4 regions of the Brevibacillus sp. Leaf182 genome follow, and region 1 is predicted to be linked to each of the others. Evidence: riboswitches for the same ligand, from Rfam matches in the RefSeq annotation. Region 1 holds a riboswitch; each other region holds the start of a gene.
The links. A riboswitch is a leader RNA that binds a small molecule or an ion and turns the genes downstream of it on or off. The one in region 1 is predicted to bind S-adenosylmethionine.
Positions count from the first base shown of each region.

Region 2: it holds a riboswitch for S-adenosylmethionine, as region 1 does, so the genes downstream of both, metH (methionine synthase) here and ASG16_RS02380 (methionine ABC transporter ATP-binding protein) in region 1, are expected to answer to the same signal.
Region 3: it holds a riboswitch for S-adenosylmethionine, as region 1 does, so the genes downstream of both, ASG16_RS04890 (MetQ/NlpA family ABC transporter substrate-binding protein) here and ASG16_RS02380 (methionine ABC transporter ATP-binding protein) in region 1, are expected to answer to the same signal.
Region 4: it holds a riboswitch for S-adenosylmethionine, as region 1 does, so the genes downstream of both, ASG16_RS08325 (2,3-diketo-5-methylthiopentyl-1-phosphate enolase) here and ASG16_RS02380 (methionine ABC transporter ATP-binding protein) in region 1, are expected to answer to the same signal.

Region 1 covers NZ_LMPN02000014.1:60,440-64,702, forward strand. Annotated here, with positions in the region: gene ASG16_RS02370 (MetQ/NlpA family ABC transporter substrate-binding protein) at 1-406, opposite strand, end outside; gene ASG16_RS02375 (methionine ABC transporter permease) at 466-1,131, opposite strand; gene ASG16_RS02380 (methionine ABC transporter ATP-binding protein) at 1,132-2,145, opposite strand; SAM riboswitch class I at 2,246-2,362, opposite strand; gene ASG16_RS31475 (Ger(x)C family spore germination C-terminal domain-containing protein) at 2,470-2,742, opposite strand; gene ASG16_RS02385 (Ger(x)C family spore germination protein) at 2,733-3,629, opposite strand; gene ASG16_RS02390 (GerAB/ArcD/ProY family transporter) at 3,629-4,263, opposite strand, start outside.
Region 2 covers NZ_LMPN02000034.1:3,543-7,805, reverse strand. Annotated here, with positions in the region: gene metH (methionine synthase) at 1-1,493, opposite strand, end outside; SAM riboswitch class I at 1,615-1,716, opposite strand; gene ASG16_RS25865 (YjcZ family sporulation protein) at 1,930-2,037, shown strand; gene ASG16_RS25860 (YcdB/YcdC domain-containing protein) at 2,105-4,263, opposite strand, start outside.
Region 3 covers NZ_LMPN02000015.1:422,807-427,069, forward strand. Annotated here, with positions in the region: gene ASG16_RS04875 (nucleoside hydrolase) at 1-163, opposite strand, end outside; gene ASG16_RS04880 (ABC transporter substrate-binding protein) at 238-1,311, opposite strand; gene ASG16_RS04885 (Na-translocating system protein MpsC family protein) at 1,509-1,865, opposite strand; SAM riboswitch class I at 2,086-2,188, shown strand; gene ASG16_RS04890 (MetQ/NlpA family ABC transporter substrate-binding protein) at 2,290-3,120, shown strand; gene ASG16_RS04895 (methionine ABC transporter ATP-binding protein) at 3,163-4,200, shown strand; gene ASG16_RS04900 (methionine ABC transporter permease) at 4,200-4,263, shown strand, end outside.
Region 4 covers NZ_LMPN02000018.1:112,687-116,949, reverse strand. Annotated here, with positions in the region: gene ASG16_RS08330 (2-hydroxy-3-keto-5-methylthiopentenyl-1-phosphate phosphatase) at 1-484, opposite strand, end outside; gene ASG16_RS08325 (2,3-diketo-5-methylthiopentyl-1-phosphate enolase) at 481-1,695, opposite strand; SAM riboswitch class I at 1,777-1,953, opposite strand; gene ASG16_RS08320 (sigma-70 family RNA polymerase sigma factor) at 2,126-2,602, shown strand; gene ASG16_RS08315 (anti-sigma factor) at 2,602-3,777, shown strand; SAM riboswitch class I at 3,874-4,019, shown strand; gene mtnK (S-methyl-5-thioribose kinase) at 4,155-4,263, shown strand, end outside.

The DNA.
Region 1 (4,263 bases):
CATCCACAGATTTTACTTTTTTGCTGTAAGCGCCGAATGGCTCAATGTGTACAGCCACTACTGGCTCCAGATTCATGTTTTGTCCTTTATTGAAGTCTTCCAGGTAAGGCTTGTGCTGGAAGAAGTTAGCGTCGAGTTGTTTCTCGTTCACTTGAACGTTAGGTTGTACGTAATCGGTGAACTCTTTAATTTCCAGGTTCACGCCTTGTTCTTTCAGTTTTGGTTGAACGAATTTCAAGATTGCTGCATGTGGAACGGGAGAAGCGCCTACCTTCAATGTTACTTCCTGTTGTCCGCCTTGTGCGCCGCCTTCAGCCGGAGCAGGTGCTGTTTCCGTTTTGCCTCCGCAAGCTGCCAAAGAAAATGCCAATACAGTAGAAAGTACAGATACGACTAGCTTTTTCATGAATGATTTCCCCCTTGCATGTATTTAGTCTTATTTTTTGAAAATCTATATGGAAAGATCTATTTGCGGCTGAATTTCAGAACCAGACGGTCCCCCAGCGTTTGTAAGATCTGTACCATCACCAGCAAAATAACAACAGTCACAATCATGACATCGGTTTGGAAACGCTGATAACCGTATCGGATCGCCAAGTCACCCAAACCACCACCGCCAATTACCCCAGACATTGCGGTATAGGAGACCAGCGTAACCGTCGTGATCGTAATACCTGCGATCAGTCCAGATCTAGACTCTGGCAAAAGGACATTCCAGACGATCTGCCAATTGGACGCCCCCATAGATTGTGCGGCCTCAATCACGCCTTTATCAATCTCACGCAGAGAGGTTTCCACCAAGCGTGCGAAAAACGGAGCGGCACCAAATACGAGCGGCGGAATGGCACCCAGTACGCCGAGTGAGGTTCCTACGATCATTTTCGTCACAGGAATCAGCAAAATCATCAAAATGATAAACGGTACCGAGCGCAATACGTTGACAACGAATGATGCGATCGTATAAAAAGTGCGGTTTTGCAGAAGCTGTCCGCGTGAAGTCAAAAACAGAACGATTCCCAATGGCAAACCAATCAGGACGGTAAACAGGGTGGAAAAGCCGAGCATCGTGAGCGTGTCCATCGTACCTACGCCGATTTCAGCCCAATCCACATTCTCGAATGTCCAGTCCATTTATATCACCTCTACTTCCAAGCCACGTTGGCGCAGCGTCTCAATGGTCTTTTGATTCTGTGCAACATCGCCTTCCAGCTCGATCACCAACTGACCATACGGCGTATCTTTCATGCGGGAGATTGTTCCCTGCAAAATGCTGAACACCGTACCGGTCTCTTGCATCGTTTGGAACAGGATCGGCTGGTACGTTTTTTCTCCGAGGAAGGTGACACGAGCAATGGTCCGGTTCCCCGAAGCCTTTTCGTGCTCGACTGCTTCTCTCAGCTCTGTAGAATCTGCTACTTGTTCCACGAATTCCTGTGTCGTTGGATGCTTCGGACGAAGGAATACATCCAGTACGTTACCCGACTCGACGATCTTTCCGCCGTCAATTACGCCGACACGATCACAAATGGAGCGAATGACGTGCATCTCGTGGGTAATCAACACAATGGTCAAGCCCAGCTTGCGGTTGATGTCCAAGAGCAGTGCCAGAATGGAGTTCGTCGTCTGCGGATCGAGAGCCGATGTAGCTTCGTCACAGAGCAGCACTTTTGGATCATTCGCGAGCGCCCGGGCGATCCCGACACGCTGCTTCTGTCCGCCAGACAGTTGGGACGGATATTTGTCCTTATGTGCCTCCAAGCCAACCAGCTTCAGCAGCTCGTTTACTTTCTTCTCAATCTCTGCCTTCGGACGCTTGGCCAGCTTGAGCGGAAAAGCGACATTTTCACCGACTGTCGAAGAAGACAGCAAGTTGAAGTGCTGAAAAATCATGCCGATTGAGCGGCGCTTTTCTTGCAGCTTCCCTTCATCCAGCCTAGTCAAATCGACGCCGTCCACAATAACTTCCCCAGAAGTTGGGCGCTCCAGCAAATTGATGCACCGGATCAACGTACTTTTCCCTGCACCAGAGTGTCCGATAATCCCGTATATTTCTCCTTGCTCTATGGAAAGGTCGATCCCCGTTAATGCTGGGATGGTTTTACCTTGTACTTGATAGCTTTTATGCAAATGACGCAGTTGGATCAACGCATCCACCTCCCGACCACAATCTTGATAAAATATGAAAACCCCTTTTTCAATAAACGAAAAAGGGGCTGCAACGCAATGTATACGTTCGCATCCACCCTTCTCATCTACACAAGATCCAAACAATCCTGTAGGAATTGGCACCGCGACGTTCATTCGAAAATGAACCGGCTGCCGGGCTTCATAGGGCCTGTCCCTCCGCCTCTCTTGATAAGAAAGATATCTACGTATATTATGTTCGTTTTTTCTATTTCATGATGATACAAAACGGATTATATCCTTTTTGAAAATATCACGTCAATAGTAATAGCAGGAAAAAGTTTTTTAATCCATGACGCCGTTGCGGATGATTGTTGACTTTACGTGAAAGCGAAACTTTGCTTCCTTGAACATTTTTCTCCACTCGGCCTGCGTCATGTTTGCCATCCCTCTTCTATTTGCACGATACACCATCCCGAATCCAGCGGGATCGACATCGAGGCCCTGCAATTTACTGACTACTTTCTGCAATTCTTTTTCGATCTCTTTATCCAGTGCATTCTCCATGATTTTCATCAGCTTTGCATTCTCTAGCTTCAGCGGAAGGGTTAATTCCAAAATTCTCGCATGTAATCGTATATCAATATCAAAGACCGGGGGGACACTTGGGTCAGATCAATTTTAGATTTGCTGGAAATGGTGTCAAAGACAAGCTGCACACGGTCTTTTTTACTTCCGCGGCTCTTTGGCTCCTCCCCAAAAATACGAGCAGGAACAGAAGTATCGTAGCTGCCAATGCTGAACTTTCCATGCATGAGCTTGATTAAAAAGGCTTCCTTTGGTGTGATCCACCCTACATAACGCTCCCCTTGAAATAATGCGATACCCTTGATTTGCAGCTCATTTCCCTTTCTTGCAATGTACGGCATGATCGGGTCGATTCCTTTGTCATAATAGGCCCGAAAAAACTCATGCATGGTGGAAGACGGAATTTTTTCCCCTTCAATATTTTGCTCAATCATACGGTATAAATAGATTCCGATATTCCCTTCTTCAGAATAGGGATACGTTAACATATCATATGTTTCGCCTTCAAATAGGCAAAGATAAACCCTGCTGGAAATAGAGGAATCCCGATACAGCGTGTCAACGATACTGCCAAGCCCGCGTTTTGCCAAGTTTTCACTGTAGAGGGCGACACGAATCTGCCCACCCAACACTCTTTTATCTGATTGTAAATTAACCCGATCCCGGATTGATTTGCTGGTCTCCCCCATTGCTGAGAAAATCTGTATCTTTTTTTTTGCCTCTGGATTAATGGAGGGCATGATTGCAGTCCCACGAATGTTTCCATCCTTTAACAAGTCATAGCCGACAGCTGTGGCAAGTCCAGTTTCATCAAAAATCTGCCGATCTCCACAGCCTGTGACTATTATGACACCAGAACACCACAACGCCAAAAACCGTTTGATGAAGGACAACCTCTTTTTCCGCTCATCAAGCATCAGGCACTCTCTCCTTTGCTCTTCGATTTTGCCCGTTGCGTTCGCTGCTTCAGCAAGACCATGACGTACAAAAAATAGGGGTACAGGTACACAACCCATATGCTAATTTTCCCATGCACAGTAAAAAGCCAATTCATCTGCTGTCTGGAAAGCATCGTCAAGGAAGCAAGATAAATCACCGATAAAATCCAATACAATGAACTTCGCAAGTTGAAGCTGAACAAACGCTTGAGCCCTCGCGCCGAGCACCACAAATACAGCATGATATTCGGCAAGATGACGATAAGCCACAGCGAGATAACGACCAGCTCAAATCTTTCCAGAATGGGGAGATACACCATCTTTTGCAGATTGAGTGTCGCCCAGATCGTCCTCATGAGCTGACCTTGGCTAAAAAAGACCAAGGACACGATCATGACCAATAAATAGATAAGATAAGTCACCAGCACCGCCAACTGTGCACTTTTATTTACCCTGTCCTTATTTTGTACATAGGGATAGACGACATAGAGAACCTCGAAACCGACACTGGTCAATGACATGGCCATCATTCCTTTGAAAAGGTTCCCAAAGCTGGTATCCATAATCGGAAACAAATATTCCCATCGTGCGAATTCCAAAGGGAAATATAAAT
Region 2 (4,263 bases), on a different contig from region 1:
GGATCGAAAATAATATCCTGTGGCTTTATGCCATACTGGTTGACAAGAAGGTCATACGAGCGTTGCGCGACCTCCAGCTTCTTTTCGCGCGTGATCGCCATACCTGCTTCCTCAATCGTCCCAACGACAACGGAGGCACCGAACTTGTGAATAAGCGGAACGACTTCCTCAAATCGCTCCAACCCGTCTTCCAAGTTGATCGAGTTGAGAATGGCTTTCCCTTGTGAGTAGCGAAGTCCCAGCTCCATGACCTTGGCATCTGTCGAGTCGATCATGAGGGGCGCTTTTACTTTTTTCACGATGAACTGTAGGAATTTTTCCATATCTTCGTATTCATCACGGTCAGGATCAGCCAAGCATATATCGATGACATGTGCGCCGCGCTTTACTTGGGCCCGGGCAATATCGGATGCTTCTTCATAGTGACCAGCTGCAATCATTTCACGGAATTTTTTGGAACCGATGACATTGGTTCTCTCCCCTACTAGCAGGGGGCGATTGTCATCTTCGACGTAAACGACCTCGATCCCGGAGACCGCGCTCAGCGTTTCTACGGCTGCACTGCGCGGCTTGCAGTCTTTTAATGCTTCTGCCATCGCTTGAATATGGTCTGGCGTTGTTCCGCAGCAACCGCCAGCGACGTTTATCCAGCCCTGTTCAGCGAACGCCAGCATTTTGGAGGCAAGTCCTTGTGGCGTTTCATGGTAATGGCCGTTCTCGTCTGGCAAGCCTGCGTTTGGATAACAGCTAACCGCACATTGGGCAATTCCTGACAGTGTCCGCAGATGATCACGCATGAACTCTGGGCCTGTCGCACAGTTCAGACCAATGGAGACTGGCTTTATATGCTCCAAGGAGATGTAAAACGCCTCGATGTTTTGGCCCGCCAGCGTCGTGCCCATCGGCTCAATCGTACCTGACAGCATCACCGGGATCTCCTGTCCAAGCTCTTCAAAAGCTTTGCGAATCCCAATTCCACCAGCCTTGACGTTCAACGTATCTTGCGAGGTTTCCAAAAGAAGAACATCGGAGCCGCCGAGAATCAGACCTTTTGCCTGACGATAATACGCCTCGACCAGTTCTTCGAAAGTAACACCGCCTGTCAACGAGAGGGTCTTGGTCGTAGGTCCCATTGCACCTGCTACAAAACGCGGCCACTCCTCTGTGGAATAGGCATCCACCGCTTCTCTGGCCAAGCGAGCTGCCGCTATATTGATCTCAAGGTCTTTCTCCGGCACATCATACTCGGCCAAAACGATGGAAGCAGCACCAAACGTATTTGTCTCGACGATGTCTGCGCCCGCCTCTAAATATTTCTCATGAATGGAACGGATCACATCTGGTCTGGTCAGGTTCAGGAGTTCATTACAGCCATCATAGGCTTCACCGCCGAAATCATCAGCAGTCAGGTTCGCCTGTTGAAGCATGGTGCCCATTGCACCGTCCAGAATCAGAATTTTCCGGGAAAGCTGTTCGCGAAAAGTTGGTTTCATTGACGTGCCCCTTTTCTCCCTAGCATCGGCTTATTCTCTGTAATTGGGTAAATAAAATAAAAAAATCCTCTTCTTTGAAAGAAGAGGATTTGTCAGCAGATACGAAAACGCCTGAGACATCCTCTTATCTTTCAAAGCACGTAGCTTTGCTGGAATTGGCACCGGATTTTTACCGGTTGCCGAGGCTTCATCAGGCCAGTCCCTCTGCCTCTCTGGATAAGAGTCGTACACTTGTCATTTAGTTGTTATGCGAAATGTCTTGAATGTTTGCAAGTATCTTAACACCCCCGTTGTCTCCTCGTCAATTGTGAATTGTCTATTTTTTACTGAGCCTCTCCTCTTACGCGCCCATTTTTGCCTAAGCTGGGCATCCGCCCAGTCCAATATCGGCATTCGTGTATAGACTGGAGTATAACGGAAAGGAGGGGAAACAAAGATGAGTACATCTTTCTGCGGTAACGGATTCTTCGGTGACTGCTTCGCAATCGTGCTCGTGCTGTTTATCCTGTTGGTTATTATCGGGTGCTCGTGTGACGACTGTTAGATAAGTGTGTAAAAAAGGCTATCCCAAAGGCCATCAGGAATGGCTGCGGGATAGCCTTTTTTTCTTGTTATTTGGTGATGATTTTGCCTGTCACGGCATCCAGAGTAATATATTTGAACGCCAGCTTTTCGTCACTCCACGGCACATACGCCAGCTTTGGTTGAGCTAATTTTTGCCCATCCACATCTCTGCTCAAATAGACCAGCTTTAAAGGCATGACGCGTAAATACGCCTCAACGGCCGTGTCTTTCGAGACGATCTCGTCGGATGCTGGAAGCTCCACCAACTCGTGCGTCTCTCTGTAGTTTTCAAACTTTGTCACTTTGCCAGAAGACGGATCGACTGTTACTGAATAAGCCGCTGTTTGCCCGCGATCCTGTACTGGAATGCCATCCTTGCTCATGAGATATCTGAATTCCCATTCGCCCGATGACACAGGATTCGCTTCGTCTGGCTGTATGACTTTCGCCAATTGCACTTCTTTTATGCCTGGATCAACGTATTTAGGCAGAAAGGCAAGTGCAGCCTTTTCCGCTTGCTCGCGTTTGACTGTCATTGCTGTATCGGATCGCGGTGATCCCAACCCGACGACACTGCCTGTTTCTGCAAGGACTTCTACGCCGATATACTTGTCATTTTTATCATTCCAGACGTATTCCTTGCGTCCGTCACGGTTACTCTCTCTATAGGTCGAGTCATCCACTTGTATGCCGAATTCCGCTTGCAGCAACGCCTTTGCCTCATCCTTGGAGCGAACCTTGACGTATTCCTTTGGAGATTCGATCGGATGTGCTTCCTTCGTATTCAACTGATCATAAGCAAGCCCGTTATCTCCCGTTCCATACACCATCTTGCCATTGGTCGCGTCGATATACCACTCCTGACCATCTTCACGTCCTCTTTGCATGAAGGAAACAGCCGGCGTGTACTCCAGAATGGGCTGCCACATATCCCCTTGTTTTGATTCTGGCCGTATTCTCGGGTTCTGCACGTATCGAAGCTTCATATGCTCGCTCAGCTCTTTGATGGCTACCTCTTCTGACACAGCAGTCGATACATCCGGGTACTGCGACGGCTCAAATGTTTCGGGCTCCATCCTGAAATATTGGACGTGGCCAGAGTCAGTTGTTATTATGCTAATTTCATCAGACAACACTGGCAGTTCGTTATGATATCGCAGATACAACCCTGGATCGTTGGCGTCCAATAACCGATAGTTATCACTATCCGCCCCGAGCAGTTTGTTCAGGAACTGTCGCTCTTGCTGCAAGGCTTTTTCTCCTTCTGCTTCTTTCCGGCTCGCTCCTTCCTTTTCATCCCTATTCAAAAGCCTATACGATTCCAGTGCTTGACCATTTCCATAGATCACAAGAGAAACCTGATGTCCCTCCTTGTTCGATTTCCCCAAGATGAATGACATGCCATCGTGGTTCTTTTCTTTGTCCAAAAGAAGAAGGGATGGGCTTAAATCGGGCATGGCATCTGTCAGCTTGGTGAAAAAGGCTTGTTCGCTCTTGTTCAATCGCCCGAAAAACGCGACTTGCTCCTGTTGGTCAATTCCAACCGACATTACGTCGAACGGAACGGGCTGGCCGCTTTCCATTCGTTGATAATTCACGCTCATCCATGGGCCTTTTACCATATACTCGTCGGTATAGATCTGAGTCTGGACGTGCTGATAGGACTTGCTTCCCTCCCCAAGGAAAGCTTGTAGAAATGCGTTTGCAGCATTCTCCGCAGTCTTGGCTGATGGCAATCTCCCTTCCTTCTGTTCTCCTCGATCACCATCAATTGTAAAGCTCTCAATTTGTCCTGTCTGTATATCATAGGCAACCTTGGCACGAGCATTATCGCCTTCCAATAACGTTAGATCACTGATTCCATGGCTTGTACGATCCACTCTTATTGTCATCTTGCTCAAGGCTGGAATCACTTTTTTTAATGGTAAAATGGCCTCTTCCGCCGACACCTTTACACTGTTCTGATTTGCCTCTTTATTGTTTTTTTTCGTAGCAGTCGTTGCAACCGCATTAGTTACATTTTTGCCACTAGGCATCTCTGGAAACCAGCCTTGCTGGTGCATTCCCACAGCAGTTACCGCTAAGCACGCTGCTAGTGATCCAGCCACGAAAATTCTGTTTCGATTCTTGTGCTTATTCTTTGCAATCGCACCTCTGATCCGTAATTCCATCTCTTTTGTAAACCTCACTTCCTTCACTGATTCCT
Region 3 (4,263 bases), on a different contig from region 1:
AGAAATCGAGAATTTTGCACGTGTTTTCTGTGGCTTTTCGCAACGACACGTTGCCATTCACCGTAGTGATGCCCACCAAATCGAATTGCCCGCTCTTCACAGCGAGAATAATGCCAAGCGCATCATCAATGCCCGTATCTACGTCAAGAATGATCTTTTGCACGAGTGGTCCTCCTCACGAAAACGAGGGTATATCCGAAATTGTCTATACCCTCGCCCTTGTTTTTCTATCGTTCGTTATTGCGTAATTTCACGATTCCAACGGTCAATCCATGCTTTGGAGTGCTCGTTAACGAATTTCATGTCCAGCATTTTCAGCTTGCTTACGGTTTCTTCCCCATACGTTACGCCTTTTGCCTCTTCTTCTGTCAGTTGAACCGTTTTGTTTACAGGGGAATCGATTTTTGCTTTTGCTGTTTTTTCCTGAACTTCCTTGCTCAGTTGGTAGTTGATGAAGTCTTCAGCCAGCGCTTTGTTTTTCGAGCCTTTTACGATGTTAACCGTATTCATGACTGCATATCCGCCGCTTGCAGGTTGTACGAAAACAGCTTCTGGAACAGCGGCCTTGATGTCTTTGAAGTACATTTCCATGATCGGTCCTACGCCGATTTCTTCTTGACCAAACATATTCACGTATTCAGAGGTCTTATCGTAGAACTTCACTACACTTTGGTTGACTTCTTTCATTTTCGCGAAGGCTTGATCTTCGTTAAATTCCTTGTTGCCCGCTATCTGGGAAGCACTGTCAAGAACCATCGGGCCAGTTGTGGACGTAATGCTTGGCAGTGTCAGCTTGCCCGCCAGCTCTGGGTTCCACAGGTCTTTCCAATCCTTGATCTCGGTTTTCACGAGCTTTGGATTGTAGGCAATTCCGAATTGACCAATCGTGTAAGCTGGACCGTACTCCTCGCCCAGTGGTGCTTTGGCGATGTCGTAGATTTGATCCAGGTTCGGGATGCGGCTGCGGTCGATTTTTTCAAATGCTCCACTCTCAATCCCTTGCTGTGCATAGTAGTCAGAGAGGTAGATCAAGTCTACATCGGAGCTTCCTTGGCGAATTTTGTTCAGGCGCTCTGCATTGTTCCCGATTTCCAGCACGATTTTCACGTTATGTTCTTTTTCAAATGGCTCATATACTTCTTTGCGGAAAAAGTCTTCAGAGAAGCCCCATGTGGAGATGACCAGCTTTTGTGGCTCACCCTTTGCTTCGCCTCCAGCCCCTCCCGCTTGTGGTTGATCATTGCTGCCACAGCCAGCAAGAGCCAGTGACATCATAGAAAAAGACAGGATTCCAGCAAGTAATTTTTTCATCGTAATTCTCCTCCAGTTGGGTTCATTTGATGACAAAATATGGTGATACAATAAAAAGAAAAGTACCCTTGATTAGAACGTATCATTCTAAACAAGAGCACTTTTCTTCGTAAACAAAGAGAAGTGACACCCGTTTTTACGCAAAGTCTACGGTCTCCCCTTAAGATAGATCAAAAGAGAAAATCCGAACGATTGCGTCAGGTATTCAGTTCTGATTCAGCTAAAATAACATTCGTGATCGCCCATTGCGTAGGCGCATCATAGTCCCGCAGCACGGCTTCCAACGGCAACCCCATCTCTTCCTCCAGTCGTTCTCGCAGTTTCTTCTTATAAAGAAGGGACATCCGAAAATCGACTTCGAGCTTGAGGGCCGGCGCTTCGCCTTCCAACGCTTGTGAGCGCGGAGAACGGCGATGCTTGGCTTGGAACGTAATCATCTGATTTTCAATCGTGACTCGGAGCAAAGTCGTTCCAAATCCGAACAACTCTTTTGCTATCTCATTATAGATGGCAGACAGCTTTTTTCTGGTTTCATTGGAGTCCACTAGAGTCATGTCATCACCTGCGATAGCTGGTATCGGGTTCATTCGCTCTCATTATACAAATGATTTTCCGATTCTTCAATAGAATATTCGTATTTAGATCAATTTCACATTTTTCCACCAAGTCATTCGTTTGCAAAAACAGTTGACACGTAAAAAATCAGTCGTTATAATCCAACTATCCAAATAAGAATTAACAACAATGTTTGGAATGATAATTTCATAGCACATTCTCTTATGAAGAGAGGTTGAGGGACTGGCCCTATGACACCTCGGCAACCTATCGCAAACGATATGGTGCCAAATCCAGCGGAATTTATTCCGACAGATAAGAGAGGTATTGTTGCCGTGTATTTACATACGCGCAGTCCCAGCCTCTTCTGTCGGAAGAGGCTTTTTTTATTACATCTTACATCCAGAGAAAAGGGGTATTTTCATGAAAAAGACTGGTCTACTGCTCACTACACTACTTCTCGCTGCATCGCTCGTAACAGCTTGCGGCGGTAAACAGGAAGCTGCGCCTGCTAACGGCGGCACTGCTGCTGAACAAACCTCACTCAAAGTGGGCGTCACTGGCGGCCCGCACGAAGAGATTCTCAACAAAGTAAAGGAAGTCGCCAAAGGCAAAGGACTCGATGTCGAAGTCGTCGTTTTCAACGATTATGTACAGCCGAATCAAGCTCTCGATAAAGGAAATCTCGATGTTAACAGCTTCCAAACCATTCCGTTCTTGGCGAAGTTCAATCAAGATCACAAAACAAAGATCGTCGAGGTCGGAAAAACCGTGACGTACCCGATGGGCCTGTACTCCACCAAGCATAAAAAAGTCGAGGACATCCCGGCTGGCGGTGTTGTCGGCATTCAAAACGATCCGACCAACCGAGCACGCGCCCTGTTGCTCTATCAGGCTGCTGGCTTGATTAAGCTCAAGGATGGCGTGGGCGACAACGCAACACCACTGGACATCGTAGAAAATCCAAAAAATTTGCAATTCAAAGAGCTGGAGGCGGCATTCCTGGCACGCTCGCTGAGCAATGTAGAAGTCGCTTCGATTAATACGAACTTCGCAATGGAAGCTGGCTACTCCCCGAAAAAAGATGCGATCTTCGCTGAGACGGCTGACTCTCCATACGTGAACATTTTGGCAGCCAACGAAACCAACAAAGACAACCCCGCTGTCAAAAAGCTGGTCGACATTTACCGTTCGGAAGAAGTGAAAAAATTCATCGACGAACGTTTTGAAGGAGCTGTACTGCCGTCCTGGTAAGATCGACGCCAGGAACATCAAGAACAACAAGGAGAACTCGTTATGATACAGCTAACCGATATTCATAAGTCGTATCAAGTAGGAAACAAGCAGGTAGAAGCATTGAAGGGCGTATCCTTGCAGGTGGAAAAAGGGCAGATTTACGGGGTTATCGGTTTTAGCGGAGCGGGGAAAAGTACCCTGCTCCGTACCATCAACCTGTTGGAGAAGCCGACTAGCGGTTCTGTGATCGTCAATGGCCAGAACATGCTGACCCTCAAGGAAAAAGAGCTGCGGCAAGCTCGCAAAAAGATCGGGATTATTTTTCAGCACTTCAATCTGCTCTCTTCCTATAATGTCTTTGACAATGTGGCGGAAATCTTGCGGATGAATCGCGTCCCCAAAGATGTCATTAAGCGCAAGGTAGAAGACCTTCTCGGCTTGGTTGGCTTGTCTGATAAAGCACATGCTTATCCTTCACAGCTATCCGGTGGACAAAAGCAACGGGTGGGCATCGCTCGTGCGCTTGCCACTGATCCGGAAATCCTGCTCTGTGACGAAGCAACTTCCGCTCTCGACCCGCAGACGACTGAATCGATTCTGGAGCTGTTGCTCGACATCAATCGAAAGTTTAACCTAACCATCGTCCTCATTACCCATGAAATGCAGGTCATCAAAAAAATCTGCGATCAGGTAGCCATCATGGAAAATGGCGTCGTCATCGAGCAAGGCTCTGTTTTGGATGTTTTCAGCAATCCGCAAGAGCAAACGACCCGTAATTTTATCAAAACGGTTTTTGACGATCAGGTACCACAGGAGATTTTGTCCAAGATAAAAGAAACCGGACCCGTTTCCAAAATTGTTCGCGTTGCCTTTCGTGGGGATGCCGCTCTCGATCCTGTTCTGGGAACACTGTCTGCACGTTTTCCGATTAGCACCAATCTATTGTACGGCTCGATTACAACCATAAAAGGTACGGCGCTCGGCATTTTGCTTTTGCACATTTCTGGTGAAGACCAGGCCATTCAGGATGGCATTCGCTTCTTGCGCGAATCCGTCTACCGCGTAGATATTGTGTCACCAGAGGAGGTGCGGAGCTAATGGAGCGTTTGATTGAAATGATTCCGGTATTCGGGCAATCACTGCAAGAAACTGTCATCATGG
Region 4 (4,263 bases), on a different contig from region 1:
TTGCTGGATCGTAACGGCGGATGATTGTCGTCTTGCACATGCCGCAGCCGTTCGTGCAATGTTCATCGCAAGCGTTTGGCCACGTAATGGTGATGCGCTCTCCGCTGAAATCACTTCCATTGCAGTAAATCGGTACATCGGAGAGATCAAAAGGTGCCAGGATAGGCTCCAGGAAAAAGTCGATGCCGCCACTCGTGATCAACAGCTCGATGCCTTCTTCGCGACAATAGCTCACGAATTCAGCAAATCCCAGGCGAATCGTCGCTTCATGGACAATAAAATCGATAATGTCCTGGCGCAAGGAAGAGGGCAAGAGTTGGAACAGCTTGCCAACTCCTTCCTGAACGCTTATTTTTTGCGAAAGGATTTGCTCCGTCAAGGCTTCCCACTCAGGGGGAGCAAACTTGCGGACAATCGCTACAATGTTGTCTTTTTCGGTAATCGTTCCGTCGAAATCGCAGAACAGGACGAGCTTCTTGCTCATCGTGCGCCACCCCACTTTTCTAGGGCGATCGCCAGTTCTTGTGAATCAGCGGCGGCTTCTTCCAGTGTTCGGTTAGCGGTGACTGCCTCAATCGCAGCAACGAATGCTTTTGCTCCTGCGGTTGCTCCACCGGGATGACCGTGGATTCCGCCTCCTGCATTGACGATTTGATCCAGACCGAAGTCTTTATAAAGCTGTGGAACCAGTCCCGGATGAATACCGGCAGATGGAACCGGGAAGGAACGGCGTACACCATTCAGCGGGTCAGTCAAATGCTTGGCGAGCTGCAACGCTTCTGTTTTGTCCAAGGCGACATTGCCATATGGAGATGGGAAGAGCACCAAATCTGCCCCAGCTACACGCATCAACGTTCCGAGCAGAAGCGGGGTGGCGATACCGTAGTCGGGTGATGGATAGTAAGCGCCTGCCAATGCTGGATGCGCCATGATCGGTACGTGTACATCAGGATCGGCTGCCAAACGGTGCAGGGCATCGAAGCCAAAGGCCAGCACATTGAACAAGAGGCAGTCAGCACCCGCATCTACCGCACGTTTCGCTTTTTCGTTCAGCTCATGTACAGGTCCAGTCAGGTTGGCTGCATAGAGGACGGGCTTGCCTGTTTCGGCTTCGGTCTCCTGAGCGATCTGCTTGAACGCTTTGATCCTTTCGATAAAAGGAGCACGGTCATCTGCAAAGAAGATTTCGTCATCTTTCACCAGATCGACTCCGCCCAAGGCTTGTGCCCGGAATTGCGTTTTCAGGTCGTCGAAAGGAAGGCCCAGGCACGATTTGAAAATGCTCATCAAGAGCGGTCGGTTATGTGCTGCTAAACGTTCGCGCAGACCGTCAATGCCGAACTTCGGTCCAGGAAAAGCCTGAAGGAACGAGTCAGGAAAAGCGATGTCGACGAGCTTGATCTTGCCGTCCATCGATAGTTTGCCGAATATTCCGGTCAACAAGGATGGAATGTCTGCTGTAAAATTACGAGTCGGATAGCTGACGGTAATCAAACCGCGTGTTTCTCCGTTTTCCAGTGTCTCAAGTGGTGTCGCGCTCACGGCTTCACCAAGATACGGCGCTAACTCAGCTTGCTTGGCAAGCGGCAGGTCCGTCCAGGAACCGACTGTCATGCCGACAGCAATGGCCTGCGCTTTCTTGTTCAAGTCTTTTGCTTGTGTGAGATAGGTGACGAGGATACGTTGTTCACTCATGGTACGTCTAATCCTCCTTGTATAAATTAAAAAAGCCTCCCCATTGAGCGGGGAGGCGGTTGTCGACTAGGAAAGCGTCTCGTCTCATCTCTCGGGTCAGTAGCCGAGAGGAGCCAAAAAAGCTCGATCTCGACTCTTATCCGTTGGAATTAGCACCGTTTCGCTATCCAAGGTACGCATCATCAGCGTACGATTCATGGTATAGCGCCGGTTGCCGGGCATCATAGGGCCAGTCCCTCAGCCAGCTCGCGATAAGAGTTATTCGTTTCCCCCATGATATGACGTTCATTGTCAGGAGTCAATCTTTGTTTTTGCAGAGAATGTGCAGCGGATTATTAGAAAAATAAGACGAAGGTGAAACTTTTTGGCAATTCTTTCGTGGTAAGGGAGGAAGGGGTGTGAACGGCTTGGGAAAGTAGGTCTGGAGGATGTGTACCAGCTGCATGTAAACGATATTTACCGCTATCTTTTCCGGCTGACACGAGATGAGAGACTGGCAGAGGATTTGACACAGGAAACCTTTTGTCGCGCCTTCTCTTCCTTGGACGACTACCGTGGGGAAAAAGTACGGCCCTGGCTGTTCAAGGTGGCCTATCACGCTTTCGTGGACGGTTATCGCAAGAAGACGAAACAACGATTCGCCTTTGTGGAAGCCTTGCCAGAGCGACGTGATCATTCGGTGGTTGATCCGGCAGAGCATGTCGTGAACAAAGAGCTGTGGGAAGTGGCCCATGACTATTTGGAGCAACTTCCGGAAAAGCAGAGACAGGTCATTTTGTTGTTTGCCATGCAGTTTTCCTACGCGGAAATGGCAGAGGTACTCGGAATCGAGCTGGCAGACGTCAAGCGTTCCTTGTTTCGGGGGCGACAAAAGATGCGGCAGTTGTGGAGGGAGGAAAACCGGTGATGAACAAGGATGATCGCGAGCAAAGACTGCTTGCTTATTTGCGTGGGGAAATGGCGGGAGAAGATTCAAAACAATTCGAGGAGGAAATAGCCGCTGACGAGGAATACGCACAGCGGTTGGAGAGGCTTTTGTTGGGGGAAGAAACGAGAGAGGACAACGTGAAAACAAAACAGCCTGAAACACTGTCGGCTGAAAAACAGCGTGCGATTGTTCGACGGGGGAAATGGAAAAATCGGTTGTCCAACGCAGGATTCACCATAGGGCTTCCCTTTTTGGCCGGAGTTGTGTTGCTGATTCTGAATGGCTGGGTTGGGTCACTGATGCATGAAGATCTGTTCCGCGTTGCGAAGTCGATGGTCAATTTTACTCAACCAGGTGTGAGAGTGGGGAGTAGTGGTTCACAGGTCGGATTGCTGTACGGAAACATCAGCATGGAGCTACGCGAGCGGGTTGGGGGAGAAGAAAAGAACGCGGGCCGATTTGAGAGTACGAATGTGCTATGGAACGTGAAAGCCAAGCCGCAATGGACGGACGGGGTCAGGGAGCAAAAGCTGTTTTTCCGTTATCCGACAGAGGGGGAAACGGAGGATACCATGTCTCTCACTTCGGCTGCCTGGACGACGATGGAGAAGCTGCCCGAGGGTACCGTTTCGCAGCTTGCGATTTCTTTTGATCACTTTTTGACGTATGACGAGTACTATAAACTGGTTACCCGCCATGTTACCTCTTCTGGACAAGATACAGTTTGGTTTGCGGTAGATACAGGAGTAGAGCTCAAGCAAGCTGAAAGTGATGCCGGAGATGTGCTGTTTGGTTCCGGGGAAGTATGGGGATTTGCCCAGCGGGAAATGGATTACGGTGGTGCATATGAAAAAGGGGATGGGGACAAGGTAATCGCAAACTATCTGGAGGAGATGAGGTATTTGTCAGAGCAAGAAGAACTGGCTCGCGATATCGGAAAATCCTTACTCTTTGGCAGAGATCTACAGATAGCAGAGCGATACAACTACATGCAGCAAAACGGAGTGCGAATCTACGGAGCCGTCCTCACTGGACCTACGAAAGAACTACTGAAGCTCAAGTCCGAAAAGTCGATAACAGCAGCGTTTCTTGGCAAGGTAGACTGGTGGAATTGGGAGCGACCTGCGGCATCCGGAACACAATACAGCTACTGATAGCAAGGTGCGAATTTTTGCACAAAAGGGTGTTGACATCGTGGAAGCGTTGGTTGTATGATTCAAACTAAATCAAAAACCGAATACGTTTTGGATACCTTATCCAGAGAAGGTGGAGGGACTGGCCCGATGATACCCGGCAACCGACATGACGCCATTCAGACGCGAGGAAGCGACTGATTGACAGGCGACATGCACGGTGCTAATTCCTGCAGAAACAAAAGTGGTCTGGAAGATAAGGGGGACATCAACACGGTTCTTACACGTGACGACAGCGACCTCTTTTCTTCGGGAAAAGAGGTCTTTTTATTGCTCCAGGTACTCAAACAAAACAAGTAGAGATAGAGGAAAAATACGTAGAGGGGAGTTTTGGAATCATGGCATATCGCGCATTGACTGAACAGGAAGCAGTGGAGTACGTAAAAGGAATACCGGGTCTTTTTAGCGAAGGAGCCGAGCTGACCAGCCGCGAAATCGGGGATGGCA